2 regions of the Actinoallomurus sp. NPDC052274 genome follow, and region 2 is predicted to be linked to the other one. Evidence: riboswitches for the same ligand, from Rfam matches in the RefSeq annotation. Region 2 holds a riboswitch; the other holds the start of a gene.
The links. A riboswitch is a leader RNA that binds a small molecule or an ion and turns the genes downstream of it on or off. The one in region 2 is predicted to bind S-adenosylmethionine.

Region 1: linked by a shared signal. The riboswitch ahead of thrC (threonine synthase) and the one ahead of AB0K82_RS13780 (ABC transporter substrate-binding protein) in region 2 are both predicted to bind S-adenosylmethionine.

The regions. Positions count from the first base shown of each region.
Region 1 is NZ_JBFAUT010000029.1:69,522-84,180, forward strand. Features, by position in the region: gene AB0K82_RS24365 (S8 family serine peptidase) at 1-335, opposite strand, end outside; gene AB0K82_RS24370 (SHOCT domain-containing protein) at 699-941, shown strand; gene AB0K82_RS24375 (MarR family winged helix-turn-helix transcriptional regulator) at 950-1,528, opposite strand; gene AB0K82_RS24380 (hypothetical protein) at 1,576-2,772, opposite strand; gene AB0K82_RS24385 (SAM-dependent chlorinase/fluorinase) at 2,825-3,643, opposite strand; gene AB0K82_RS24390 (DUF3263 domain-containing protein) at 3,743-4,045, shown strand; gene otsB (trehalose-phosphatase) at 4,133-4,945, shown strand; gene AB0K82_RS24400 (PadR family transcriptional regulator) at 4,968-5,507, opposite strand; gene AB0K82_RS24405 (serine/threonine-protein kinase) at 5,551-7,413, opposite strand; gene AB0K82_RS24410 (RNA polymerase sigma factor) at 7,468-8,034, shown strand; gene AB0K82_RS24415 (sulfotransferase) at 8,212-9,207, shown strand; gene AB0K82_RS24420 (trehalose-6-phosphate synthase) at 9,428-10,858, opposite strand; SAM riboswitch class I at 11,125-11,290, shown strand; gene thrC (threonine synthase) at 11,306-12,550, shown strand; gene AB0K82_RS24430 (MoaD/ThiS family protein) at 12,547-12,825, shown strand; gene AB0K82_RS24435 (cold-shock protein) at 13,341-13,541, shown strand; gene groL (chaperonin GroEL) at 13,976-14,659, shown strand, end outside.
Region 2 is NZ_JBFAUT010000012.1:150,040-164,698, forward strand. Features, by position in the region: gene AB0K82_RS13710 (acetoacetate--CoA ligase) at 1-840, opposite strand, end outside; gene AB0K82_RS13715 (FCD domain-containing protein) at 837-1,550, opposite strand; gene AB0K82_RS13720 (fumarylacetoacetate hydrolase family protein) at 1,680-2,522, shown strand; gene AB0K82_RS13725 (VOC family protein) at 2,535-3,458, shown strand; gene AB0K82_RS13730 (bifunctional 3-(3-hydroxy-phenyl)propionate/3-hydroxycinnamic acid hydroxylase) at 3,485-4,990, shown strand; gene AB0K82_RS13735 (SMP-30/gluconolactonase/LRE family protein) at 4,987-5,850, shown strand; gene AB0K82_RS13740 (LysR family transcriptional regulator) at 5,904-6,824, opposite strand; gene AB0K82_RS13745 (SDR family oxidoreductase) at 6,997-7,746, shown strand; gene AB0K82_RS13750 (hypothetical protein) at 7,743-8,573, shown strand; gene AB0K82_RS13755 (amidohydrolase family protein) at 8,797-9,756, shown strand; gene AB0K82_RS13760 (MFS transporter) at 9,824-11,113, shown strand; gene AB0K82_RS13765 (aldo/keto reductase) at 11,170-11,364, opposite strand; gene AB0K82_RS13770 (hypothetical protein) at 11,452-11,787, opposite strand; gene AB0K82_RS13775 (flavodoxin domain-containing protein) at 11,730-12,035, opposite strand; SAM riboswitch class IV at 12,384-12,498, shown strand; gene AB0K82_RS13780 (ABC transporter substrate-binding protein) at 12,580-13,668, shown strand; gene AB0K82_RS13785 (ABC transporter ATP-binding protein) at 13,635-14,659, shown strand, end outside.

The DNA.
Region 1 (14,659 bases), on a different contig from region 2:
CAGTAGCGAGTGCCCGGTTTGCGTGCGTGGCCGGTGAAGTCGGGGCCGTCGATCACACGTCCCGTGAGGTCCGGCTGGTGGCCGTCGACCCCGGTGTCGAGCACGGCGACCGTCACCCCGTTGCCGCGGGAGTACTTCCAGGCCCGCGGCAGGTGCAGAGCGTTCAGTGTCCACTGTTGGCCGCGGTAGAGGTCGGGCGTCGCCGTACGGGCGGCCGGACGCTGAGGCCGACCGGGCACGGCGGACTGGGCGGCCGGGACGGACAGGACCGCGACGGCGGCTCCGGCCAGGAGCGCGGAGACGAGGCGAGGAAAGGTGCGGCGGGGCTCGGACACGGGCACCGGATCCCTCCCCGGTATCGGCGGCGGGCGTCATTCTGCCATGGGAGGGCCGCGGAACGCTCCCACGAAGTACCGTTTTCGGAGCGCTGGGGACCCGACCCGTCACGCGGCGTCGCAAAGCCGCTCCGGCGGCCCGGAGCGAGACGGGCGGGCTCGGCGGTGCCCATGCGGGGGCTTGATCTCCCTGTACGGCGGTGCCGGTCCGGGGCTTGGTCTCGCCTGTACGGCGGTGCCCATGCGGGGCTTGGTCTCGTCTGTTCGGCGGTGTCGGTCCGGGAGCCTTGCTCCGCCCGGCGTACGCCGGAAGCCTCCCGCCGTATGACGACCCGGCGGGTGACGCGGGCGCACGATCGGGGCATGGAAGCGATGATCCTGGCCGGGCATGGTCCCTGGCACGACGGAGGCGGCCACGGCTGGTGGCCCGTCATCCCCCTCGCGTTCGGTCTGTTCTGGCTGCTCGTCCTCGGCGGAGGCGGCTACCTGCTCTGGCGGCGCGCGAAGTCACCGGGCGGCGCGGAGTCCGTGCTCGCCGAGCGGTACGCGCGGGGCGAGATCGACGAGGAGGAGTACCGGGAGCGGCTGGCCGTCCTGCGCTCCTGAGACGGACACTAAGGGCCGCTCGGGCGGTGCCGCGTGGCCTCCGGGGAGGTCTCGTGGGACCGGTCGGCGGCCGGTGTCGCCGCCTCCAGGAGCCGGCCGGCCTCCTCCTCGTCGATGGAGACACCGGCCGCCGCTTCGCTGAAGCGCCGCAGCAGCCGGGCGAACTGCGAGCGTTCGTCCGGAGTCCAGTCGGCGACGAGCCGGCCGATGAAGTGCCGGCGGAACTCGTCGGCCATCAGCTTGATCCGGCGGCCCGCGTCGGTCAGCTGCAGGTGGGCGCGCCGGGCGTCGACGGGCGACGCCCGGCGGGAGACGAAGCCGGCGTCGATGGCGTGGCCGACGAGCCGGCTGGCGGTCGACGGGTCGACATCGAGGAGTTCGGCGACGGCGCCGACGGTGACGTCACCGCGCTCCTCGCCCTGCCGGGCGACGGCGTAGATGACCATCAGGTTGGACAGCTGGATGCTTCGTCCGTTTTCGCAGCTCTCGCGCAGCCGCCGTAGTAGCTGCGGTTTGACCCAGAGCCTGCGGAGCTGGAACGCGGCCTGCTCGATCTCCGCGACGCTCGGGTCGATGTCGGTACCCACATCGTCACAGTAATTCAGCGCGTCACCTCCGCACGCATCTGGCGGGATCATCCCCACCAGAACGCCGTGGCGATGATCCCGTACAGCACCATCAACGTCGCGCCCTCGAGCCAGTTCGACTCGCCGTCGAGAACGACCAGCACGGTGATCACGACGGCCATGATGAGCACGGCGATGAGGAGCGGCGACAGCACGAGGGTGAAGGACGCGCCGACCAGCGGGGAGAGCAGGACGAGGGCGGGCGCGACGACCAGGGCGATCTGCAGCGGACTCTGCAGGATGACCGACAACGCGAAGTCGGACTGGTTCTTGAGGGCGAGCTGGATGCCGACGACGTTCTCGACGGCGTTGCCGGCGATCGCCACGATGACGAGTCCGGCGAACGCCTGGGAGATGCCCAGGGAGTCCATCGCGGGCTCGAGGGCGGCCACGAACCAGTCGGAGACGAACGCCGCGCCGACTCCGGTGACGGCCAGCATGGTCAGGGCGACGGCCAGCGGCCACGTCGGTCCGTGGGCGGACTCCTTCGCCGTGTCCGCGGCGGGCTTCTCCGGCTTCGCCGCGGTCGGCTCGGCGGTCCCGGCCACGTCGTCGCCTACCGCGGTCCCCGCCGCGCTCAGGGCGGCGGCCTTCACGGGCCGCTCCGCCGGAGCGTGCGCCTCGTCGGCCTTCTGCCGCTTGATCGAGCTGGGCAGCGACACGGCGAACAGGCAGAGCAGCAGGATGGACACCACGACCGAGAGGTTGCGCTCGTGCAGCGCCGCCTTGGTCGCGTGCGAGCCGAGCGCCGCGGTGAGGGAGGGCACCAGCAGCGCCGCGACCGACAGGACCAGCAGCGTGGACAGGGTGCGGGCGGCCTCACTGCCGAACTTCTGCGGCCCGTTCTTGATCCCGCCGAGCAGGAACGCCAGCCCCAGGACGAGCAGGACGTTGGCGAGGATGCTGCCGACGATCGTGGCCGTCGCCACGTCGTACAGCTTCTTCTGCAGGGCGAACAGGACGACGAACAGCTCGGGGAGGTTGCCGAGCGCGCTCTGGACGACGCCGGTCGCCCCCGCGCCCAGCCGGTCGGCCAGGTTCTCGACGCTGCGCCCGACCAGGCTCGCCAGCAGCGCCAGGGCGATCGCCGCGACGACGAACGGGACGACCGTCCCGCCGACCTCGCCGAAGTGCGTGACACCGGCCGCCGCGGACGCCATCACGGTGATGACGATCAGGCGCCGGTCGGAACGCGAGAATCCCATGGCGGAGAATCATGCCGCATCAGGACCAGCGGACTTGACGTTTCCTTGGTGTTCAGTGCGTCGACGTGAGCGCGGCGGCGACGCGGACGTGCGCCCCCGGTGGCAGACCCAGGCGCTGCGCCGCGTTTCCGGAGTTCACCGCGAGCGCCAGGCAGCCCGCCGAGTCGACGTAGGCGACCAGCTCCCCGGGAGGCACGGCGCCGAACGTCTCGCGGTACGGCACCGTGAGGGTCCGGCGCCCGAGCACGATGCCCAAGGGCACGCCGATGACCGCGCCGATCCGGCGCAGGTCCTCGGCGGTCACGGAGAGCTGCACGTTGCCGAACCGGTCCACGGTCAGCACCTCGCCGTCGACCGTGCCCTCCTGGACGCGACGGGTCGGCCGGGGCAGCGTCACGAGGTCGGCGACGTCGAACTCCTCCCCGACGGCCGCGATGTCCAGGCCCGCCGCCAGGTGCGCCGCCACCGGCGCGAAGATGTCGCGGCCGTGGAACGTCGCCGACAGGGGCTCCAGCCACAGCGTGCGGTTGGTCAGCTCGAAGGCGCGCGCGCCGCTGTCGGGGACGCACCAGGACAACACGCCGTTGTCCGGCCCCACGAAGATCCGGCCGTCGCCGGCCACCGCGACGGCCCGCCGCGTCGTGCCGACACCGGGATCGACGACCGCGACGTGCACGCCCTCGGGGAGGTACGGCACCGTCTGGGCGAGGATGGCGGCCCCGCGTCGTACGTCGGCGGGCGGGACCAGGTGACTGATGTCGATGACGCGGGCGGCCGGGGCGATCCGCGCGATCACCCCGTGACAGGCCGCCACGAACCCGTCCTCCAGCCCGTAGTCGGTCAGCAGCGATACGCAATTGGTGAGCGCCACGCTTGCAGACTACGTCGAGGCCCGTCCCGGCGAACACCGCGAACAAGTCGCCGATCACGCGTAGCATGACAGCCCCCCGACCCGTTAAGAGGGGACCTGATGCAACCGGCGAACGCCCGGGGCGATGGCCCTGACAAGAAGGAAGACGACGGCCGCCTGGACGAGCGCGACCGCAAGATCCTCGACTTCGAACGACAGTGGTGGAAGCACCCCGGCGCCAAGGAGCAGGCGATCCGGGAGCTGTTCGACATGTCGTCGACCCGCTACTACCAGATCCTGGGCCGGCTGATCGACCGCCCCGAGGCGCTGGAGCACGATCCGATGCTGGTGAAACGGCTGCGTCGTCAGCGGTCCGCCCGTCAGCGCCAGCGGGCGGCGCGTAGGCTCGGTATCCGAACCTGACGCCTACTCAGGAGGCTCCGTGAGTGAGCGCAGCGAGCGAACCATGAGCACAGTGCCTCTGGTCACTTCGCCGACGAAGGAGGTCGCATGACCGTGGCGGTGGAGTCGCAGACGGACGCCGGAGCCGATGGGCTGGACGCGATCCGCGACCGCCCGCGGGAGGCCCTGATCGGCTTCGACTTCGACGGGACGCTGTCGCCGATCGTCGACGACCCGGCCGCCGCGCGGGCCCATCCGGGCGTCGTGCCGGCGCTGCGCCGGCTGGCGCCGCTCGTCGGTACGGTCGCGGTCATCACCGGCCGTCCCGCCGCGACCGCCGTCGAGGTCGGCGGGTTCGCCGACCTCCAGGGCCTGGTCGTCCTCGGCCAGTACGGCCGGGAGCGCTGGGAGAACGGCGTCCTGCGGGCTCCGGAGCCGCCGCCGGGGGTCGCGGAGGTCCGCGCCAAGCTTCCCCGGATCCTGGCGAACGCCCCCGAGGGCGTCGCCATCGAGGACAAGGGGCTCGCGCTGGCCGTGCACACGCGGCGCGCCGCCGAGCCGCAGGTCGCCCTCGAACGCCTGCGGAGCCTGCTCGAGGCGCTCGCCGAGCGCACCGGCCTCGTCGTCGAGCCGGGCCGGTTCGTGCTCGAGCTGCGGCCGCCGGGCATGGACAAGGGCGCGGCGCTGCGCGGGCTGGCCGCCGAGCGCGGCGCGTCGGCGGTGTTGTTCGCCGGGGACGACCTCGGCGACCTCGCGGCGTACGACGCGATCGACGCACTGCGCAAGGAGGGCACTCCCGGCGTGAAGGTGTGCAGCTCCTCCGACGAGGTGACCGCGCTGGCCGAGCGCGCGGACGTCATCGTCGACGGCCCGGCGGGCGTGGTCGAGCTCGTCGAGAGCCTCGCCGACGAGCTGGCCTGAGGGCGAGCCTCCCGGCGGCGGGTCAGTCGTCGTCGGCGAGGATGCCGTACAGGCGGCGCCGGGCGTCGTTGATGACGTCGAGGGCGCGTTCGCGCTGCTCCTCGTTGCCCGCGTGCATGACCTGCCGGAGCGCCATCATCAGCTGACCCGTCGCGGAGTGGACGTGGGTGGCGGCCGCGCCGGCGTCCTCGGTGATCTCCGCCCACGGCGGCGTCCGCCCGGCGGCGGTCGCGGTCTCGGCACGGCCGGCGTCCGGCAGCGCGAACAGCCGCTTGCCGGACGACTCCTGTCCGGAGATGAGCCCTTCGTCCTCCAGAAGCTGCAGCGTCGGGTACACCGAGCCGGGGCTGGGCCGCCAGATCCCGCCGGTTCGGCTCTCCAGCTCCTGGATCATCTCGTAGCCGTGCATCGGGCGTTCGGCCAGCAGCGCGAGGATGGCGGCCCGTACGTTGCCGCGCTTCGTACGGCGCCCGCCGCGCCCGCCACGGCCGCGCGGGCCGAACGCCGGCCCCCAGTCGCCGAACGCCGCGCGCTCCTCCCGGTGTGTTGATCCTCTGCGCATGACCTCTCTCCGCCGATATGTCGAACGATATATCGTACGGCGGTCAGCCCTTGGCCTGGATGCTGTCCAGGATCTTCCGGGTGATGTCCGGCGAGCCGGTCAGCTTCACCCGGACCCACATCGCGTACCGTCCGTTCTTGTCCTTCAGGCCGACCTCGTTGATGGTGATCGAGCCGCACCGCCACGGATTGATCTGGCCGACCAGCGTGCCGTGCTTGTACGGCTGCGCGGCGTCCGGCGTGCACTTGGCCCGATGGCTGCCCAGGGCGCGCGGCGGCAGGGTGACGTTCAGGTCGTGGGTGAGCCCGGCGAAGACGCCCGGCGTCGGGACGTCGTCCTTGACGAACTGGGCGTAGTCGGGGGTCGCGCGCAGCGCGGGCGCCTTCGCGCGGTCCGAGACGGTGACCGGCCAGGTGGTGTGCTCGGTCTGCAGCTTCCAGGCCGCGGGTACGCGGATGCTCAGCCGGCCCGTCACGTCGGTCACGGTGACGAGGCCGTCCCCGGGCTTGGGATCCGACGAGGAGCCGGTGAGCTTGCCGATGGCGAAGGCGCCACCGCCCCCCACGACCAGCACCGCGGCCAGTCCGGCCACGACCAGCAGCCGCTTGCGGTTGGGTTCTCGGGACGAGCCGCCGCCCGTATCACCGGGCCGGCGCGGCCCGGATCCGGACGGGTCCGAGGGATGGTGGCCTCCGGCGTCGCGCCGGCCGCGCGGCCGCTCGACGCGCAGGTCCACCACGGTCTCGTTGCCGCCCACCGAGGGAGGCGATGTCCGGATCGTCGCGTCGCGGGCGTTGTCGTACGGCGGCGCCGAGCCCGGATCGTCGCCGACCGGGGGAACCCGCAGCGTACGGCTCGACGGCCCATCGTCGGGGCCGCCCGATCCTGGCGGACCGCCCGGCGCCGTCGGGCCGCCCGGCCCTGTCGAACCGCCCGGCCCCGCCGGATCGTCCGGGATCGGGGAGACCCGCAGGGTCCGGCCGGAGCCCTCGTCACCGGTCCGGTCCGCCGGCCCCGCGCCCTGCGGGCCGCCCGAGGGCCACCCGCCCGACCCGGGGTCCGCCATCGTCGCCTCGTCCGCCCTGTCGGGGGCGTCCCGCGCCGTCGCGTCGTCGGCGACGGACATCAGCGGAACGCTCAGCGCCGCCGCGAACGCCTCCGCGGTCGGCCAGCGACGCTCCCGGTCGCCTTCGAGCGCCCGCATCACGATCTCGTCGAGGGCCGGTGGCAGGCCGCGCCGCGCCGCGCTGGGCGGTGACTGCACCGGCGCCGGGCCCGGCGGGTCCCCGGTGAGCAGGTGGTACGTCAGCGCGCCCAGACCGTACACGTCGGCGCGGACGTCGAGGCCGCCGCCGAACCGCGCCTGCTCCGGGGACATGTACCCCGGCGTGCCGACCGGCATCGTGAACGCGCCGGAGGCGTGCGCGAGCGCCTTGGCGAGCCCGAGGTCGGCGATGAGCAGGCGTTCGCCGCCGTCGGTCGTCGACTGGAACAGGATGTTCGACGGTTTCAGGTCACGGTGGATGACACCGAGCCGGTTGATCACCTCGACACCGTGGCCGATCTCGATGGCGAGCCGCAGCGCCTCGGCGACCGAGAGCTCCCGCTCCCGCATTCGGTCGGCGAGCGTTCCCCGGTCGGCGTACGACATGACGAAGTACGGCCGGCGGTCCTCGAGCTCGCCGATGTCATGGACCCGCACCAGGCGTTCGGAGTCGGCGCGGCGCAGGATCCTGGCTTCTTCCAGGAACCGGTTGCGTACGTCAAGGTCGTCGATGAGACCTCCGGCCAGCACTTTGATGGCCACCGGGGCGTCGAGCAACTCGTCGTGGGCGAGCCACACGGAGGCGAATGCTCCGGATCCGAGGACACGATCGATTCGGTAACGACCGACGGCTGAAGGCATGGACACCCCCGTATCATGCCCAAAGCCGGGCGATATCGAGGGCGAGGCGGGGTCATGGCGTACGACGAGCGGACCGAGGAACTGGCGACACGTGCCGCGGGAGGTGACCGGAACGCGCTGAACGAACTGCTCCGCGTGATCGAACCGGACGTTCTGCGGCACTGCTCCCGGTTCCTGCCCTGCCGCCAGGACGCCGAGGAGGCCTGCCAGGACGCCCTCATGCAGGTCGCCCGCAACATCGGCCGGTTCGAAGGGCGGTCGCGGTTCAGCACGTGGCTGCACGTGGTCGTGGCCAACTCCGCGCGCTCGACGTACCGGTCGCTCAAGCGCCGCTCGGTCGAGCAGGCGGGGGAGCTGCCCCAGCAGCGCCCGGACCCGCACCGTACGAGCGTCATCGCCGGATCGCGCGTCGACATCCTCGACGCGATGGAGGACCTGGAGCGGCGCAAGCCCGACCTGATCGAGGCCCTGGTGCTGCGCGACGTGTCCCAGCTGGAGTACAGCGAGATCGCCCAGCAGCTCAACCTGCCGCTCGGCACGGTGAAGTCGCGCATCCACGAGGCCCGCAAGCAGTTCCGGCAGGCACTCGGCAACGACTACGGATCGGCCGCCCAGTCCTGACCGGCGAGGACGACCGGGGCCGTTGGCACCGGTCCTGAGGCATTACCCGGGTTCTCCGGGAATCACGGCCCTGTTCCGGTCGGGCCATTACCTAGTTATCCGACCTGCAATAACGAAAAGTGGATCTTAGGTTAATTATCACTTACCTTTCATTAACCTTCCTTAACGTCCCGGCGCATGACCAAGCCGGAACGTCCCGTCTTCGTCGTCGGCTGCCCGAGGTCGGGGACCACGATGCTGCAGTTGATGCTGCACGCACACCCGCGGATCGCCATCCCGCCCGAGAACCGCTTCGTCATGGCCGCGTACGACGAACGCCATCGGTTCGGGGACCTGAACGACCCTGAGAACCGGCGCGCCCTGGCGCGCTGGATCGTCGAGCGGAAGCAGACGCGCTTCGCGGACCTCGGACTGGACGGCCGGGCCGTGATCGAGGAGATCGTCGCCGGACCGCCGACCCTCGGCTCCGCGCTGGGCATCGTCCTGCGCGCCTACGCCGCGCGGTTCGGCAAACCCCGCTGGGGGGACAAACGGCCCGGCTACTTCCAGCGCATCCCGACGCTGCGGCGGATGTTCCCCGACGCGCAGATCGTGCACCTGGTCCGCGACGCGCGTGACTGCGTGGCGTCGCTGAAGGAGATGGCCTGGTACAAGCTGGACGTCCAGCACGCCCTCGCCACCTGGATGGAGTCGATCGACGCGGGCGAACGCGCGGCGCGGACGCTCGGTCCCGGCACCTACCACCGGATGTACTACGAGCGGCTGATCGCCGACCCGCAGGCCGAGCTCGCCGCGCTGTGCGCCTTCCTCAGCGAGGACTTCGACCCGGCGATGTGCGAGCCGGAGAAGGTGGCGGCCGTCGCCGTCCCCGGCCGCAAGACCTGGCACGCGCGGACCCATGGCGCGGTCAGCACGGCGCGGTCGGGCACCTGGCGGGAGCGGCTGACACCGGCCGAACTCGCCCTGTGCGAGACGGTGGCGGCCAACCGGCTGCGGGCGCACGGGTACGAACCGGACGGCGCGGGCCGGCCACCGCTGCCGGACTACACGCGCTACCTGCGCGTGGCCGCGCACCGCAGGCTCGCCGCCCGCAAGCGCGAGGCGAAGGATCTTCTGCGGCGCCGGGACGAACCGTCCGAGGTGGCCGCCCGGCTCACGAGCGCGACCGGGTGACGGGCCTCCGGGCTCCGGCACCGGCGTCGAGCACGAGGCCGGGCGCGGCGGACCGGCGCTCGCGACGGGCGGACGCCGGTGGTCCCGACGTCCGCCCGGCGTGGCGAACGCGAGGACTACGGTCGGCGGTCCAGGGTGTCGGGCTGTGCGGCGGACCGGCGGCGCGTGCGGGCTAGGTCCAGGGTGTCGGGCTGTGCGGCGGACCGGCGGCGCGTGCGGGCTACGGTCGGCGGTCCAGGGCGTCGAGCTGCGCGGCGAACCAGCGCTGTGGCGGCAGGGCCGTCGCGGCGGCGGTCAGCCGGGCGCAGCGCTCGGCGCGCTCGGCGCGCGGCATGAGCAGCGCCTGGTTCAGGGCCTCCGCCGTCTGTGACACGTCGAACGGGTTGATCATCAGCGCGTCCTCGTCGAGCTCGGCGGCGGCGCCCGCCTCGCGGGACAGCACCAGGGCGCAGCCGTCCTCGGACAGCACCGGCCCCTCCTTGGCGACGAGGTTCATGCCGTCCCGGATCGGGTTCACGAGCAGGACGTCCGCCAGGCCGTACGCCGCGAGCGAGCGCGGATAGTCGTCGTTGACCTGGAGGATCAGCGGCTCCCAGCCCGCGTCGCCGAACTCGTCGGAGATCTCGGCCGCCATCCGCTGCACGGCGGCGGTGTACTCGCGGTACTCCGGCAGGTCGTGCCGCGAGGGGTAGGCGAAGGCCAGGTGCACGACCCGGCCGTGCCACTCCGGATGCTTGGCCAGCAATTCCCGGTAGGCCGCGAGCCCCCGCACGATGTTCTTGGACAGCTCGGTGCGGTCGATCCGAACGATCAGTTTGCGGTCGCCGACCTGCTCGCGCAGGGCCTGTTTGCGGGCCCGCACGTCGGGTTCGGCGGCGCGGGCGCGCAGTGACGCGCCGTCGACGCCGAGCCCGTGCACGCCGACCCGGGTGACGCGCCCGGCGTGGACGACCGTACGGGCGACGCGGTCGACCTTCGCCTGCAGCACGGAGGCGCAGCAGTCGATGAACGCGTCGGCCCAGTGCTCGGCGTGGAAGCCGGCGTGGTCGGCGCCGAGAACGCCCTCGAGCACCTGGCGGCCGATGTCGTCGGGCAGCAGGCGGTAGTACTCCGGGGGCGCCCACGGCGTGTGCGAGAAGTGCGCGATCTTCAGGTCGGGGCGGCGCTCCCGCAGCATGCCCGGGGCGAGCGTCAGGTGGTAGTCCTGGATCGCCACCTTCGCGCCGGGGCGGGCGTCCCGGGCGAGCGCGTCGGCGAACGCCGCGTTGTACGCCTCGTAGGACTGCCAGTCCCGCCGGGAGCGCGCGTCGAAGTGCGGGCTGTTCGGCGTGTCGTACAGCATGTGGTGGACGAACCACAGCGTCGAGTTGGCGACGGCGTTGTACGCGCGGTGGAAGGTGCCGACCGGGATGTCCAGCATGCGGACCGCACCGGCGCCGTACTCGTCCAGCCGCCCGTCCTCCGCCTGGCGGACCGCGGCGCGGTCGGCGTCCGACAGCGCCGCGCAGATCCACAGGATGTCCCCGTCCAGGCCGGCCATGGCCGAGACCAGACCGCCGCCGCCCCGCCGGACCGAGAGCGTGCCGTCGTCGGCGAGCTTGAAGGAGACGGGTCCGCGGTTGGACGCGACCAGGACCTGCGAGTCATCCATGTGGGGAGCGTAACCGGAGGACGTGAACGGGGGGCGAGGAAGGTCCAGTGGTCGGACACTTCGGGATGACATTCCACACAGGTCGCACTCCGGGCCGTCCGGGCATGTCACTGCGCTGAATCCCCACGTGGGCAGGGCCTGGCGACGACGCGCCCCCGGGACGGGAGCGGGCCGGAACCGGCCGCGCCGGCGTCTCGCGACCTGAGACGCGCTTGGCGGAGAACCGGTCGGTCACGTATACAAGTCGTCAGACGACAACTTAATAACGCTCATCCAGAGGGGTGGAGGGACCGGCCCGTTGAAGCCCCGGCAACCCTCCCGGACATGCGGTTCACAGCGTGCGACGACACGTCGCCGACTCGCCCCAGCGAGGCCGCCCGGGACAGGTGCCAACTCCGGCTCGTGACCAAGGTGGCACGGGAAAGATGAGGAGAAAGGCCTCGCTTCATGTCGCAGACCGCCGCCCGAAACCTCGGCCCCGCGACCGCATTGACGTGCCGTGAATGCGGACAATCCTACGATTTGGGCCCTCGCTACGCCTGTGAGCTGTGTTTCGGCCCCCTTGAGGTCTCCTACGACCACACCGGCGTGACCCGGGAGCGGATCGAGTCCGGGCCGCGCAACATCTGGCGTTACCGGGGCCTGCTGCCGGTTCCGTCGAACGTCATCGACACGCCGAACACCGAGCCCGGCTTCACCCGACTCGTACGCGCCGACAACCTCGCCGAGTCGCTGGGCCTGCGGTCGCTGTGGGTCAAGGACGACAGCGGCAACCCCACCCACTCCTTCAAGGACCGCGTGGTGGCGGTCGCGCTCGCCGCCGCCCGCGAGCTCGGTTTCAAGGTGCTGGCCTGCCCCTCCACCGGCAACCTCGCCAACGCGGTCGCGGCCGCGGCGGCGCGCGCCGGCATCCGCAGCGCCGTCTTCGTGCCCTCCGACCTCGAGAGCCAGAAGATCATCACGACGGCCGTGTACGGCGGGACGTTCGTCACCGTCGACGGCAACTATGACGACGTCAACCGGCTGGCCTCCGAGCTCGCCGGTGAGCAGGAGGACTGGGCGTTCGTCAACGTGAACGTGCGGCCGTACTACGCCGAGGGGTCCAAGACCATCGGGTACGAGATCGCCGAGCAGCTCGGCTGGCGGCTGCCCGATCAGATCGTGATCCCGATCGCGTCCGGCTCGCAGCTCACGAAGATCGACAAGGCGTTCCAGGAGTTCATCAAGCTCGGCCTCGTCGAGGACCGGCCGTACAAGATCTTCGGAGCCCAGGCGACCGGCTGCTCGCCCGTCTCGGCCGCGTTCAAGGCCGGCCACGACGTCGTGCAGCCCGTCAAGCCCTCGACCATCGCCAAGTCCCTCGCGATCGGCAACCCGGCCGACGGGCCGTACGTCCTCGACGCCGTGCGCCGCACCGGAGGGGCCGTCGAGGACGTCTCGGACGAGGAGGTCGTCGACAGCATCGGCCTGCTCGCCCGCACCGAGGGCATCTTCGGTGAGACGGCGGGCGGCGTGACGCTGGGCGCGCTGCGCAAGCTGCTGTCGGCGGGCGTGCTCGACCCCGACGCCGAGACCGTGTTCATCAACTCCGGCGACGGCCTCAAGACCCTGGACGCGGTGGCCCCGGTCGCCAAGCCGTCCGCGAACATCGCCCCGACCCTCGAGGCATTCCGAAAGGCAGGTCTGGCGTGAGCTCGATCAGTGTCCGCATCCCGACGATCCTGCGCAGCTACACGGGCGGCGAGGCCGAGGTGAAGGCGACGGGATCGACCGTGCGCGAGGTCGTCGCCGACCTGGAGGCCAACTACTCGGGCATCGCCGCCCGCATCCTTGACGACAACGGCAGGATCCGGCGGTTCGTCAACGTGTACGTGGGCGAGGAGGACGTGCGGTTCGCCGACGGCCTCGACACGCCGACGCCGGACGGCGTCCAGATCTCCATCATCCCGGCCGTCGCCGGCGGCTGAGCCGCTGGACCCGTGTTCGAGCCGCTCAGCCCGCGTCCGAGCCGCTCAGCCCGCGTCCAGTCGCGAGCCTGTGACTGAGCCGCGGAGCCCGCGGCCGGTCGCTCCGGGTGGCGACGGCACTCACGGGTTACACCCTGTAGCGAGACTCCCCGCGATCCCCGGTGCTCACCGAGTCCATCGACTCGGTGAGCACCGGGGATCGTGCGTTGGGCCGCCGAAATGTCGGACTCAAGGTGGTCTGCTCCACGCTCCTGAGCGGGAATTGCGTTTTCCTTATCCGGATTTTTGGACATCGGTGGTTAGTTCCGGTTCAAGGATCCCGACTTTTGACCAGCATCGGCCGCCCGCACTTCTGGGGTAAAGGCTGTTCCACGGACGGTAGCCGTGTGTAGGGTCGGCGATGGCCGCCGCAGCCGAGTCGGCGGGCGATCGACGGGTTCCGCAGTGGTCCGCGGGCTCGAATCAGTGACCGTGGCCAATGGTCACGGGAATTGCCCTGGTGGGAGTTGTTTGGAATGGCGCAAGGCACCGTCAAATGGTTCAACGCGGACAAAGGCTACGGCTTCATCGCGGTCGACGGTGGCAGGGATGTGTTCGTGCACTACTCGGCCATCGTCGCGGATGGCTACCGCAGCCTCGAGCAGGGGCAGCGGGTCGAGTTCGAGATCACGCAGAGCGACCGCGGACCGCAGGCGGACGCGGTTCGGGCGCTCTAAGTCCCATAGCCTGACGGAGGCCCGGCGCTTCGGCGCCGGGCCTCCGGCCGTGGAGCGCGCTCCGGCGGCCGCCGCCCCGCCCCGGGTCCACGGGTACACGCGCGCGCCGCCTGGATCACCGGGACCATCCCCCCGGCCGTCCGTCCGGCGTGCGTCCTCCCCGTACGCCCCACGCCTCCTCACCTCGGCCTATGCGGGTGGGAGCGGCATTGGCGAGATGTTCACCCTGGTGAGGGTCGAGCCCGCTTGCACTCTCAGGGGGAGAGTGCTAAACAAGCGGTTGGCACTCTAGTATTGAGAGTGCCAACCAAGTGATCGAGGCGATGAGGCCTCGCATCCGGCGACGGAATGGAAGTCGTCGGGTGAGGTCGTCCGTCGCGGGCGTCGACTCGATCCGCGTGAAAGCCACCCCGTTCCGGGAGGATCTGGAGCCTATGGCTGCAAAGATGATCGCGTTCGACGAGGACGCGCGGCGCGGCCTCGAGCGCGGCATGAACCAGCTTGCCGACGCCGTGAAGGTGACCCTCGGTCCCAAGGGCCGTAACGTCGTTCTGGAGAAGAAGTGGGGCGCCCCCACGATCACCAACGACGGTGTCTCCATCGCCAAGGAGATCGAGCTCGAGGACCCGTGGGAGAAGATCGGGGCCGAGCTCGTCAAAGAGGTCGCGAAGAAGACCGACGACGTAGCCGGTGACGGCACGACGACGGCGACCGTGCTGGCCCAGGCGCTGGTCCGCGAGGGCCTGCGCAACGTGGCCGCCGGCGCCAACCCGATGTCCCTGAAGCGGGGCATCGAGTCCGCGGTGGAGCGCGTCAGCGAGCAGCTCGCGCAGATCGCCAAGGACGTCGAGACCAAGGAGCAGATCGCCTCCACGGCCTCGATCTCCGCCGGCGACACCTCGATCGGCGAGATGATCGCTGAGGCGATGGACAAGGTCGGCAAGGAAGGCGTCATCACGGTCGAGGAGAGCCAGACCTTCGGTCTGGAGCTCGAGCTGACCGAGGGCATGCGCTTCGACAAGGGTTACATCTCGCACTACTTCGTGACGGACCCGGAGCGTATGGAGGCCGTCTTCGACGACCCGTACATCCTGATCGTCAGCTCGAAGATCTCGGCG
Region 2 (14,659 bases):
TTTGGGCAGGCCGGTGGTGCCGGAGGAGAACAGTACCCACAGCGGGTGGTCGAAGGGTACGTCGAGGGGCTGCAGCGGTGGCGTCCCCTCCCGGTCGGAGACGGCCGCCCAGGAAAGGGTGTCGGAGGTTTCGCCTCCGACCAGGATGGTCGCTTTCAGGGAGGGCAGCGCCGTCCGCAGCGCCGCGACCTCCGCCCGGCGGTCGATGCGCCGACCGGCGTTGGTGTACTCGTCGGCGGCGATGAGCACGGTCGGCTCCAGCTGACCGAACCGGGCTTCGGCCGCGGTGGCGGCGTAGTCCAGGCCGCAGATCGCCCACACGGCGCCGATGGCGGCGGTGGCCAGGAACGCGACGGCGGCCTCGGCGCCGTTGGGCAGGTAGCCCACGACCCGGTCTCCTGGCCGGACTCCGAGTTCGCGCAGGGTGGCCGCCACCGAGGCGGTCTGGCTGCGCAGGGCGGCCCAGGAGATCTCACGAGGAACGAATCGCTCGTCGACGACGGTCAGGGCGGTCTCGGTGTCGCTGCGACCGCGGAAGACCTCTTGGGCGTAGTTCAGGCGGCTGCCGGGGAACCAGGTCGTCCCCGGCATGCTCGGGTCGGCCAGCGGCACCGCGCCGGGGGGACGTGCCGGGAGGTCGAAGTAGTCCCAGACCAGGGCCCAGAATTCGCCCGGCTCGCTGACCGACCACTCCCACAACCGCGGGTAGTCCCCCGTGAGGTGAAGGCCGGTGCGGTCGGCGGCAGCGCGGGCGAAGTCACTGATGCGGGCGGCCGCGATCCGCTCGGGAGAGGGCGTCCAGTCGGGTGTCGCGCGCTCGTTGATCGAGAATTCGGTCATTGCCCATCACCGTTGCCGGGGGACGCGGCGGTGACACCGCTGATCAGGATCTCCGTCGTGTGGGCGATGTGGTCGCGGAGCAGCGTGGCGGCACGGTCGGCGTCACGGGCCAGTGCGGCGTCGGCCAGCGCCTTGTGCTCGCCGGCGAGGTCACGGTCCGGCTCGGTCCCCAATGGGCCGGCCCATCGGCGGTAGAGCTCCGCCTCATCGCGCAGTGTCTGAGCGGTCTCTCGTAGCCGTCGGCTGGGACAGCCGCCCAGCAGGGACTGGTGGAAGGCCTCGTGCGCCCGGCTCCACTCCTGCATCGCGTCGCTGCCCACGTCGGTCGGCAGCGGTGTGCGGGAGAGCAGGTGGTGGGCGGCCAGCACTTGCGCCTCCCAGGACGCGTCGCCGTGCAGCACCGATTCGCGGAACACCAACGACTCGATGTGGACGCGGGCGGTGGTGAGGTCGGCCAGCTCGTCGCCGGAGAGTTCGACGACCGTGTAGCCCTGGTGGGCCTTCGACACGACCAGCCGTTCGGCGGCCAGCCGGGTCAGCACCTCGCGCGCGACGCCGACGCTGATGTCGTAGGTCGCGCACAGGTCCGGGAATTTCAAGCGCTGGCCCGGTGCCAGCGTCGCATTGAAGATGTCCGCGCGCAGCCGCTGGTACACCTGCTCGGCCCGCCGCTGCTTGCTACCGCCTTCGCCACTCGCTCGGTCTGCCATGTCCAAGACCCTAGCTGGCAAGCGCATCTCAGATCTAGATGCGCATCTGATTGACAGATGCGCATGTTTGGGCGCAGGCTGTGCGACACGGACATGGAGTCGTGCCACCTGGAGGGCGAAAGGTGACGTATGAGGATCGGGAACATCGCGGGCCGGGCGAAGGTGATCGTCGACGAGGCTCACGCCGTGGACATCGAGACCGCCAGCGGCGGCCGGTTCGGCTCTGATCCGGGCGAGCTGTACGACCGGTGGGAGCAGTTCCGCGGCTGGACGCCACCGGCGGACGCCCCGGTCGAGAGATTCACCGGCGGCGACATCGGCAACCCGGCACCGGCGCCGCGGCAGATCTTCGCGATCGGTCTGAACTACCGCGACCACGCCGCCGAGTCGGACATGGCCGTTCCCGCGGAGCCGGCGGTGTTCACCAAGTTCGCCAGCTCCCTGGCCGGGCCGTTCACCCAGGTCGCCCTGCCGGTCGGCCACGTCGACTGGGAGGTGGAGCTGGTGGTCGTGATCGGCCGCGGTGGCAGGCACATCCCGGCCACGGATGCCTGGCGGCACGTCGCCGGAGTGGCGGTGGGCCAGGACCTGTCCGAGCGGCGACTGCAGGCCATCGGACCGGTGCCGCAGTTCAGCCTGGCCAAATCCCACCACGGTTTCGGTCCGATCGGCCCCTTCCTGGTCACGACCGACGAATTGCCGGACCCGGACGACCTGGTGCTCGGTTGCAGCCTCAACGGAGAGCAGGTCCAGAAGTCCCGAACCTCGCACATGATCTTCCCGGTACCCGAGCTGATCGCGAGGCTCTCGGCGGTGACCGAGCTGTGGCCCGGTGATGTGATCTTCACCGGTACGCCCTCCGGCGTCGGCGCGGGTCGTACCCCACAACGGTTCCTCGCACCCGGTGACGAGCTGGTCTCCTCCATCGACGGCGTCGGCGAGATCCGGCAGACGTTCGTCGCGGTCGCCTGAAAGGACATGACAGTGGCGCTGCACAGGCTCAACTCGGTCACGATCGGCGTTCCGCAGGTGGCCGAGACCGCCCGCTACTACACCGACTTCGGTCTCGCCCCGGACTCCGACGGCTGGTTCACCACCGTCGACGGCGGGCGCCAGCTGCGCGTCGTGCCGTCCCCGGCGCGGCGGCTGGTCGAGATCAATATCGGCGCGGGCGACCGTGACGACATCGCCCGGATCGACCGCCGACTGGCGAGCCTCGGCGTAACGGCGGAGGTCGACGGGGATCGGCTGGCCGCGGTCGAGCCGATCTCCGATGTCCGCGTCGTCGTCGAGGTCACCGGGCCGCTGCACCAGCCGGCACTGCCGGCACCCCCGTACAACGCCCCTGGCGTGGCCGCCCGCGGCACCGGCCGCGCCCCCGGCATCCTGCGCGAACACCCCGTGACACCTCGCAAGCTCGGGCACGTCGTGATCGGCTCGCTCGACCAGGAGGCCACTCAGCGGTTCTTCACCGACGGGATCGGTCTGAAGATCAGTGACGTCGTCCCCGGCATGGCGGCGTTCCTGCGTTGTTCGACCGACCACCACAACGTGCTGGTCACGCAGGCGCCGGTGAACTTCCTGCACCACACGTCGTGGCAGGTGGACGACGTCGACGAGATCGGCAGGGGAGCCGCGCGGATGCTCGACGGGCACCCGGAACGGCACGTCTGGGGACTGGGACGCCACCACATCGGCTCGAACTTCTTCTGGTACCTCAAGGACCCGGCCGGGAACTTCTCCGAGTACTACTCCGACCTGGACTGCGTCGTCGACGACGCGCTGTGGACCCCGGAGGTGTGGGACGCCGCCAAGAGCCTCTACAGCTGGGGGCCGCCGCCGCCACCGTCGTTCATCGAGCCCGAGGATCTCGCCGCGCTGATGACCGGCGCCCACCACCCCGCCTGAACCGCAGCCTCCGGGAAAGAGTCGTCATGACCGCCACGACCTCTGACCAGTACGACGTGATCGTCGTCGGCGCCGGCCCCACCGGGTTGACGCTGGCCCGCCTGCTCGCGATGAAGAGCGTTCGCGTCGCCGTCGTCGATCCGAACCGCATCGCGTGCCCCCATCCCCGCGCCACCCACATCGACGATGAGATCATGCGCACTCTGCAGACCGTCGGCGCGGCCGACCTCGAACCGGGCTTCCTGCGCATGGACGGCTGGATACTGCGCGACCCCGGCGGCGACCCGTTCCTGTCCCTGCGATCGCCGAACGCCGAGACGGACCAGGCGTGGTACGCCGACTACCAGTTCCACCAGCCCGACTACGAATCACGCCTGCGGGGCCTGCTCGCCTCCAGCGAGCACGCCGAACTGTGGCTGGGGTGGCAGGTCACCGCGGTGGGCCAGACCGCGGACCACGCCATCGCCCAGATCAGCGACCGCGCCACCGGCGGCACCCGTACCCTCCAGGCCGCCTACATCGTCGGGGCCGACGGCGCAGGATCGTTCCTGCGCCCGTACGTCACGCACGACGTGGAGGACCTGCACGGCACCCAGCGCTCGCTGATCGTCGACATTCATCCGTTCGCGCACCCGGCCGAGCTGCCGGCCACCAACGGCTTCATTGTCTGCGAGGCCGACAAGCCGGTCACGTACTGCCCCATCTTCCCGCCCAAGCTGCGGTTCGAATTCATGCTCGGCGACGGGGACGACGCCGAGGAGTACGAGCGTCCCACGACCGTCTACCGGCTGCTGGCCCGCTGGCTGGCGCCGGGCGATTACCGGATCCAACGCACCGACGTCTACGAATGGCACGCATGCCTGGCCGGTCGCTGGCGCAACGGCAGGCTCTTCATCGCCGGCGACGCCGCCCACGAGATGCCGCCCATGCTCGGCCAGGGCATGTGCTCGGGCCTGCGTGACGCCGCCAACCTCGCATGGAAGCTGGCGCGGGTGGTGACCGGACGGAGCAGGCCGGATCTGCTCGACACCTACGAGGCGGAACGCGCCGCCCATGTGCGCCCCTTCATCGAGGAGTCCGCGCGCCAAGCCAACATGATCGAAGCGTTCGGCTACGCCGAGCACCGTCCCCACGTGACCGAACCCCAGACCCTCGACCGGCTCCGGCCGCCACTGGGCCGGGGTCTCGCCGACACCGCCGGGGAGGCGATCAACCGCCTCGCCCCCCAGCCCCGTACTGCGGACGGAACCCGCTTCGATGACCTGGTCGGGTACGACTTCGCCGTCCTGACCACCCCGGACGTCGCCGCCGATGTCACCGATCGGACCCGCGGCGCCTGGGCGGACCTTGACGTGGCGGTCATCACGCTGCGCAGCCCACACCTGGCCGCCTGGCTGCGGGACCATGAGGCCGACGCCGCGATCATCCGTCCCGACCGCTACACCTACGCACTCACCCGCGGCGGCGCGGCGCTCGACGCCGCCACCCTGGCTTTGCGTCAGCGGCTGGCCGTTGCGGAGGTCTCGGCGTGAACACCCGCGACCTTCAGATCTACGCGACGGGACTGACCTGGGGCGAAGGCCCACGGCGGCATGCCGGGGCGCTGTGGGTGTCCGACACACAGGCCTCCCGGCTGTGGACCGACGCCGGCGGGACCTGGAGGGCGACCGAGCTGGACTCACCCGCCAACGGCCTGTGGTTCCTCCCCGACGGCACGCTCGTCGCCGCGATGATGACCGAACCGCGGCTCGGCGTCTGGAACGGCGCCGGCTTCGATACCTACGCCGACCTCACCGCGCTCGCCTCCGGAGCGCTGGGGGACCTGGTCGGCGACCGCGCAGGCAACCTCTACGTCGACGACGTCGGCTACGCCCCGCACAAGGGCGAGGCACCGCGGCCGGGGCGTGTGCTGCGGGTCGGAACAGATCGCACCGTCAGGGTCGCCGCAGAGGGCGTGCGGTTCCCGAACGGCCTCGCGCTCATCGACGACGAAACGACCCTTGTCGTGGCCGAGACCGCCGCCCAACGCCTCACCGCGTTCGACGTCGGCCCCACCGGTGCTTTGTCCGGCCGCCGTACCTACGCCGACCTCGCCGCCCTGGTCGGGCCGGCCGCCCGGCCGGACGGCATCTGGCCTGTCCACGACGGCGGCATCTGGGTGGCCACCACCTCCGGCCACGCCGTCGTCAAGGTACGCGACGGTGAGCTGCTCGACTCCATCGACACCGGCGACGGCTATCCCATCGCCTGCTGCGCGGACGGGCGGCTGCTGTACGTCACCGTCGCGGACGCGCACGGCCAGGACCTCATGCGGGCGCTCGCGGCCAAGACCGTGGAGACCGCGGTCGCCACCGCCACCCTTGACGCCACGCCCCTACGACACACTCCGTGACGGACAGTGGTGTCGGCGGGCGTTCGCGGTGGTGTGGCGGACGCCCGCCTCGCTCACCGCAGCTCCTCCAATACGAGCCGCTCGTCGTCCGATCCGGGCGGTGCTTCAGGCGTGTCGATGGCCGATCGGGTCCGGTGCCGGCGTAGCCGGAGTGCGGCGGCGACGAACGAGGCGACCAGTGGCCGGTGGTCGTGTTCGTTCCAGGCGAGGACGAGGCGGTTGGGCGGGGTGTCGGTCACCGGGACGCCGACCAGGCCGGCCGGGAGTGGTTCGACCAGGGAGCGGGGCAGTACTCCGATCATCCGGCTCACCGTGATCATGTGGAGCAGTTGGGTGACGTCGGCGACCTCGGGGCCGGTGCCGTCGCCTCCGGGGACGCCTTTCCAGCGCGGCAGCGTCTCACCCTCCAGATCGGAGAGCCGTACCGAGGCGCGTCCGGCGAGCCGGTGCCCGGCCGGGAGGATGACCACGCGGTCCTCGGTGTGCAGTGTCTCGTGGGCCAGGCCGTCGAGGTCATCGAATGGGACGTAGAGCAGGCCGACGTCGGCCCGGCCGTCGTGCAGGATGTCGGTGCGGTCTGCGGGGCCGCTGAACAGGATGTCCACCCGGCGGGCGTCGGGCTGGTGGGCGTACTCGGCGAGAATCCCCGACAGCAGGCCGGCGTCGCCGCCGGGTTTGAGCACGAGGCGCAGGTGGGCGTGGGGGTCGCCGGCACGCCGGGCGTTGCGGACGGCGGCGTTGACCGCGTTGAGCGCGTGCCGCCCGTGTTCCTGCAGCGCCTGTCCGGCGGGGGTGAGCCCGACGTGCCGGCTGGAGCGGACGAACAGTTGGACGCCGAGCCGGGTCTCGATCCGCCGGATCGCCTTGGACAGCGCCGGCTGGGCGATCGAGAGCCGGATGGCGGCCCGGCCGAAGTGCAGTTCGTCGGCGACGGCGAGGAAGTACTCGAGCTCGCGGGTCTCCAGTTCAACCATGCCTCCAGGTTATCACCGAAGATCGAACGGGTCTTGGACACCGGCGGCGTGCACCCTCAAGAATTGAAGGGTGATCAACCATCTGATGGTCGTTTCCTTCGACCGTCCCCTGTCTGTCACCCAGTCAGAGCAGTTCCTCACGGATATCGAACGGATGGAGGTCTGAGCCCGAATGAACGTTCCCGGAAGGGCGGGACTGGTCACCGGCGCCGGCAGTGGGATCGGCCGTGCGGCGGCGCTGGAGTTCGCCAGGAGCGGTGCCGCGGTCGCGGTGCTCGACATCGATGAGGGCGCGGCGGCCGAGACCGCTGAGCTGATCGGGAGGGGCGGTGGGGAGGCGCTGGCCGTGACGGTCGACATCGCCGACGAGTGTTCCGTGCGGGCGGCCGTCGAGCGGACGGTCGCGGCGTACGGCGGCCTCGATTTCGCCGTGAACAACGCCGGTCTGGCCTCGCACCACCGTCGGCTGGATCAGATGACGCTGGAGGAGTTCGAGCGGGTCGTCCGCGTGAACCTGGCCGGGACGTTCTTGTGCATGAGGTACGAGTTGCCTCTTCTGCGGCGGCGTGGTGGTGGTGCGATCGTCAATGTCGCCTCGAACGGGGGTCTGTACGCGATCCCGACCGCTCCTGCTTACGTGGCGGCCAAGCACGGCGTCGTGGGGCTTACCAAGGTCGCCGCGGTCGACTACGCGCCGGATGGCGTCCGGGTCAACGCCGTGTGTCCCGGTCCGACCCTCACTCCCGGGTTCGAGGAGGTCGCGGCCGGTACCGACATGATCGCGCGGCAGGCGGCGATCACGCCGCTGGGCCGGCTGGCCACGCCGGAGGAGGCCGCGGCGGCGGCGGTGTGGCTCTGCTCGGACGCCGCGTCCTTCGTGACCGGGATCGCGTTGTCGGTCGACGGCGGGCGGCGGGCATGAGCGTCATCGCGGGAATCGACGATCAGACACCTGGCGCCACAGGCGCACGGCGGCTCGTCGCCAAGGTCCCCGAAATCACCGCGCTGTTCTGGATCATCAAGATCCTCACTACTGGAATGGGCGAGACCTTCTCGGATTTTCTCGTCAGCCACTTCAATCCGGGACTCGCCTTGGGCGGCGCCGCAATCGCGTTGGCGGTCGCGCTGATCGCCCAATTCCGCAGCGATCGCTACCGCCTCTGGATCTACTGGTCAGCCGTGGTCATGGTGGCCATCTTCGGCACCATGATCGCCGACGTTCTCGACTTCGTGGTCGGCCTCCCGTACCTAGTCACGACGGTGGGGCTCTCGATCGTGCTGGCCGTGATTCTCGTCTGGTGGTATGCCCGGGAGAGAACCCTGTCGGTGCACAGCATCACGACCCCACGCCGGGAACGCTTCTACTGGACGATGGTGATGACCACCTTCGCGCTCGGCACCGTCGCCGGCGATCTGACAGCCAACTGGCTGCACCTCGGGTACCTGGGTTCGATCGTCCTGTTCGCCATCGCCATTGCCGTCCCGGCCGCCGCGTACCGCTGGGCGGGCCTGGGCACCGTGACCGCGTTCTGGTCCGCCTACATCATCACCCGTCCGCTCGGCGCGTCGATCACCGACTGGCTGTCCTCGTCTCGCCAGGACGGCCTCGGCCTGGGCACCGGATGGATCAGCCTCGGCGCGACGATCGCCATCGTCGCGCTGCTCGGACTGCTCGGGATGCGCGGAGCCGACCCGACCGCCGACCTTCGCTCTGACGCCGTCCGCCCCACCGAGAAGACGGACGGCTAAGGAGCCTTCTCCGAGTGCCGCTCCGATATGGACGCCACAGTCGACGACCGGCTCTGAATCCCGCGGTCGTTCGAGGGCGTCCAGGCGCTCTACGAATGGCGGCGACCGCCCCCGCCGTCCGTCGTTCATCAACCCTGATGCCCTGACCGCGTACACGACAGACGTGTGGCGGAAGGCATTTGAGAGCCGCCGAATGTGCGGCGCCAGCAGAAAGGCATGTGCCTTGGGTCTCATCGCAATGGAAGAAGCCTTCGCCGTTCCCGAACTACAGGCCAAATACCCCGTGCCCAGGACGGTCACCGCCGGCCACTGGGCCGAGGACTGGGCGAAACGGCTGTGCGACTACACGACCTACCGACTGCACGACATGGACGAGCACGGCGTCGACATCCAAGTGCTCTCGCTGACCGCCCCGGGTGTCCAGTGCGTGACCGACGCCCGGCAGGCGGTCACGGATGCCCGCGTGGCCAACGACCACCTGGCCGGCGTGATCGCCGCTCATCCGACCCGGTTCCGCGGCTTGGCCGCATTGCCACTCCAGGATCCCGAGGCCGCCGTGGCCGAACTCCACCGCGCCGTCGGCTCACTCGGACTCAGCGGGGCGCTCGTCAACGACCACACCGGAGGCGGCTATCTCGATGATCCGCGGTACGAACCGGTGTGGGCCGCCCTAGAGGACCTGGACGTTCCGCTGTACCTCCACCCGGGTGCCCCGCCGACTGAGCCCTGGCGAGTGCTCGCGGGCCGTCCCGAGTTGCAGGGCCCGCTGTGGAGCTGGGCGGCCGAGACGGGGGGACATGCCCTCCGGATCATCTTCGGAGGGGTCTTCGACCGGCACCCACGTGCCAGGATGATCCTCGGTCACATGGGCGAATTCCTGCCCTTCCAGCTCGCGCGGCTCGACTCGCGCTATTCCCGCCAGGCACAGCGGACACTCACCCGGAAGCCGTCGGAGTACTTCGGCAGCAACATCCTGATCACCACCAGCGGCGTCTGTTCACCGGCCGCTCTCGCCGGTGCGGTCCTGGCGATCGGCGCCGACGCCATCATGTTCGCCATCGACTACCCGTTCGAAGACACCGCTGAGGCCGTTCGCTTCCTCGACCAGGCGCCGCTCAGCGATACCGACCGCGCGAAGATCGGTCACGGCAACGCCGTACGGGTCCTTCACCTGCACACATGAACGGGTTCGTCCCGACTGTAGGCACGTCACGACGAAGCCGTGACCTGAGAGGATGAGGAATCCGTACGTGAGCACAACACGACCCGGCGTATCACCGGCGCCGCCGTCTTCTCTGCTGCGGAAGGCTGTGGGAATCGGGCTGGCCGTCATGACCCTGGAAGGGTATGACCTCGTCGCCTTCGGCGCGACGGCGCCGCTGTTGCACCGATATCGGCCATGGGGCCTTTCTCTACCAGCGCTGGGCGTGCTGGGCAGTCTCACACCCGTGGGAATGCTGTTCGGGGCACTGCTGGTCGGGCAGCTCACCGATCGATACGGGCGACGACGAACGGCGTTGGTCAGCCTCGTGGCCGTCTCATTGGGAATGTTCACGTGTGCGTTCGCCCTCGATCCACAGGTGTTCGGCGCCGGCCGATTCATGGTCGGGCTGGGGGTCGGTGCGATCTACCCCGCCATAACACCGCTGATCTTCGAGATCACACCGGTGACGCGAAAGAACCTGTACTCAGCGATCGTTCAATGCGGCGTCACGATAGGAGGATCGTTGGCTGCCATGGTGGCCAACGTCCTCCTGCACAAATCTGATTTCCGGCTGGAGTACCTTGTCGGCGGTGGCGTCGGACTGCTGCTGTTGGTGATGAGCCACAGATGGCTGCCCGAATCACCGGCGTATCGGCGGACATCCGCTGAGGCGCAGAGGACGCCTGGAGACGGCGGATTCCGCCTTGTGCTGCGGCCACCGTACGTGGGAACGACAACGCTGTTCTGCGGCGTGGTGATCTGTTCTTTCCTGCTCATCTTCGGGATCAACACATGGTTGCCGCAGTTGATGCAGGCGGCGCGGTACCCCCTGGGCTCCTCATTGACGCTCCTCACGCTCCTCAATCTCGGTGCGACGGTCGGAGGACTCGCGATAGCGATACTCGCCGACCGTGCTGGGTCGAAAGGACCCATCATCGCGTGTTTCGTCGTGGCCGCAGGCGCCATCACCGGCTTGAGCGTCAAGTCGCCGCCGGCGATCCTCTATGCGGTAGTGATGATCGGCGGCGCAGGCGCGCTCGGCGTTCAAGGGCTTATCAACGTGTACATCTCACGCACTTACCCGGTGGACGCCCGGGGCAGCGCGGTGGGTGTCACGCTGGGAATAGGCCGGATCGGCGCCATCGCCGGCCCGACTCTGGGAGGCTGGGTACTCGCCGCCGGTTTCGCGCCGCAGTGGAACTTCGTTCTCTTCGCGATACCGGCGATTCTCGGCGCAATTCTCGCTCTCGCCATCGGATCAGGAACTCCCCGGCGATTCACGGGGAAGGCCGCTGTGATGCGGCCGCTCGAAGAGCCGGCCGAACCGGCACTGTGAGATGGAACCGCACGTCGATCAGTGATTGCTTGTCAGATCCCATCCGGGGTGGATCATCAGATCCAGGTGGGCACGTGCCCCTCGGTGCAGCGGGCGACGAAGCCGATGCCGAGCTCGTCCAGGGTGGGGAAGAGCTGCTCGACGTCCCGTTCGAACAGGGAGTACTCGGTCTGCAGGACGGAGACCGGCTGCACGGTGTGCGCCTTGCGGATCGTCTCGGGTCCGGCCTCGCTGAGGCCGAAGTACTTCACCTTGCCCGCGTCGATCAGCTCCTTGACGGTGCCCGCGACCTCCTGGCCCGGAGGTGGGGCGGCCGGGGCGGTTCACGGATCGTTGTGTCAGTGCGTTGCGGCGGTCAGTCCGGCGCGGTGGACGCGGGTGTGCTCGGCGACGCGTCGGCCGAGGTGGCGAGCGGTGTTGGTGTCTGCGTCGTGGACCGCGGCGGTGTCGTTGCAGCTTTGTGCGCCGGCGCCGAGGTAGAAGCCGAGGCGGTTGTCGTCCTGGGGGCTGGATGTGGTGGTGTTCCAGCCCGGCAGGAGGTTCAGGCTCACCCAGAGCATTCCGTGCTGGGCCGCCAGGAGTAAGAGGTACTGCAGGGTGTGCAGCTTGTCGCCGCTCATGGAGCCGGAGTTGGTGAATCCCGCCGCGAGCTGCTCCAGGCGCGGGTCATCCACCGCTTGCTGCTGGCCTCGGCGAAGGCGTGGAACGCCCCCGACGCGGTGCCCATGTAGGTGGGGGTGCCGAAAGTGATGGCGTCCGCAGCGTCCATCAGTTCCCAGTCGGCGTCGCTGAGGGAGGCGACGTCCACGCGGTGGACGTGCGTCCCGGCGATGGAGCGCGCGCCGTCGGCCACGGCCGTGGCGATCTGCGCGGTGTGGCCGTAGCCGGAATGCGACGCGATGACGATCGAGATATCGGACACGGGTGTTCCTCTCCTGCCGCATGGCGGCGTGTTCGTCAGACGCCGTCACCGCGGCCAGTGACGCAGGTCTCCCGGACGGGTTCGTGCCGTAGGCATCGGCGCCAACTCAGTTGTGCGCCCGCGGAGAGGCCTCGGCGACCGGCCGACCGCCAAGGGCTTGCGAGGCCAGTGCTCTCCGCCAGGATGCGACGGGCATGGAGCTCTTCGCGTTGCTGAACGCTGCCGCCTGGATCTCCGAGCAGGTGGAGAGGCGCCGGTGTGCGTGCGCCGCAGCCGTGCCGACATCGTGGCCGGCACGCGCGGCCATTGCCAGGAAATAAGACCTGTTTTGTCTGGTATTGTCCTTCCCGTCACGAGCTCCAGCGTCAAGCCCCGGCTTGCTGGACGGCAACCCTCCGACCGCGGTGGGGTGCTCCGGGTGAGGACATGGTCGTCGAACCGGATACGACGGCAAGCGCGGTTTGTGCGGCCGAGCCCCCGCGGGGTCGGTGAGACCAGTCACGTCGCGCGTGGTCGACGGCCGGTCGTGCAAGGAGGAACAGACGTGAGAAGGCGATCGGTGCTGGCCGCCTCGTTCGGCGCGCTGGCGCTGCTGGCGGCCGCGGCCTGCGGGGTGGACACCGCTGACACCGGAGGTTCGGCCAAGAACGGTGATCAGCTCACCGTCACCGTGTACGCCGGGCCGTGGGAGGACCTGTTCAAGAAGTCGTTCGTCGAGCCGTTCGAGCACGACACCGGGGCCAAGGTGAACCTCGTTCCGGGCGCCAATGCCGAATGGCTCACCAAGCTGCGGGCCTCGGGCGGTGAGAACCCGCCGTTCGACCTCGTCGTGTTCACCCCCGACGCGGCCCGGCCGGCCGCCGCCGCCAAGCTCATCCAGCCGCTGCAGACCGGCAAGCTTCCCCACTGGAGCGAGCTCGACCCGGTGCAGGTGCAGGTGGACAACCTCTCCGGCGCGCAGTACGGCGTACCGCTCACCATCGGCTCGACCGGGCTGCTGTACCGCACCGACAAGATCAAGCAGCCGCCGGTCGACTGGCAGGACATCTTCGACAAGCAGTACTGCGGTCACGTCGCACTGCCGCCCCTCACGTACAACCCCGGGCTGGAGTTCTTCAGCGCGCTGGTCCGCAGCGAGGGCGGAAAGCTGTCCGATCCCGCCGCCGTCGACCGGGCGTTCACGCAGCTGAAGAAGTTGAAGGGGTGCGTGTCCTCCTACCCGGCGAACGCGACCGCGGTTCAGACCGCCGTCCAGAACGGCGACGCGTGGGTGGTGCCGTACTGGGACGGGCGGGCCTTCGCCATGGCCCAGGCCGGTTCCAAGGTCGGGTTCACCTACCCCAAGTCCGGTGCGGTCGGCGCGCTCAGCAGTTACTTCCTGACGACCGGAACCAAGAAGAGCGACCTGGCCTACAAGTTCCTGAACTACCTGAGCGATCCGGTGCACCAGAAGCCGTTCGCCGAGGGCAACTGGTACGCCGGCTCGAACAACAAGATCGACTACAGCAAGGCGTTCGACGAGAAGATCAAGCACGGCCCGGACGTCTACAAGTCGTTCAACTGGGTCGACTACACGATCGCCACCCCGAAGCTCAACGAATGGCAGCAGCGGTGGAACCAGATCTTCAGCTGACCGGCGCGCCGTACGGTTCCGGGGAGAGCGGCGAACCGGACGGCGCCGGTCACGTCGAGATCGAGCACCTGACCGCCGGCTACGACGGCGTCCGGGTGCTCGACCTGGAACGACTGTCCATCCGCCGGGGCGAGTTCCTGTCGATCCTCGGCCCGAGCGGCTGCGGCAAGACGACTCTGCTCAACTGCGTCGCCGGGTTCGTGACGCCGGCCGGCGGCCGGATCCTGGTCGATGGCACCGACATCACCCGGCTGCCTCCGTACCGGCGTGAGCTGGGCATGGTGTTCCAGAACTACGCGCTGTTCCCGCACCTGACCGTCGCCGACAACGTCGCCTACGGGCTGCGGGTCCGCAGGCTCGGCAGGACCGAGCGGGCGGAACGGGTCGATGAGGCGCTGCGCCTGGTCGGGCTGGAGGAGTACGCCGGGCGGCGTCCCCGGCAACTGTCCGGCGGGCAGCAGCAGCGGGTGGCGATGGCCCGCGCGCTGGCCACCCGCCCGGCGGTGCTGCTGCTGGACGAGCCGCTGTCCAACCTCGACGCCAAACTGCGCCGCGAGATGCGCGTGGAGCTTCGCTCGATCCAGCGCCGCGTCGGCACCACCATGGTGTTCGTCACCCATGACCAGGAAGAGGCACTGTCGCTGTCGGACCGCATCGCGGTGCTGAACGGTGGCCGGCTCGAACAGCTCGGCACGCCCGACGAGGTGTACCGGCGGCCCGCGACCCGGTTCGTGGCCCAGTTCATCGGCGCCGCCAACGTGCTGGAGGGCACGGTGCGCGAGGACGCGGCCCTCGACGCGGGCGGGGTCACGTTCGACGCGCCGGGCCTGGTGCCCGGGCGCGAGGCCGTCATCGCGATCCGGCCCGAACGCATCCGGCTCGTCCACGGGGACACCGCGAAGGCGGGCGCCGGGGCGACCGGGACGGTCGCGTACCGCGCGTTCACCGGCGACGCCTGGCAGGTGGAGGTGCGCGTGACCGGCGGGCCGAC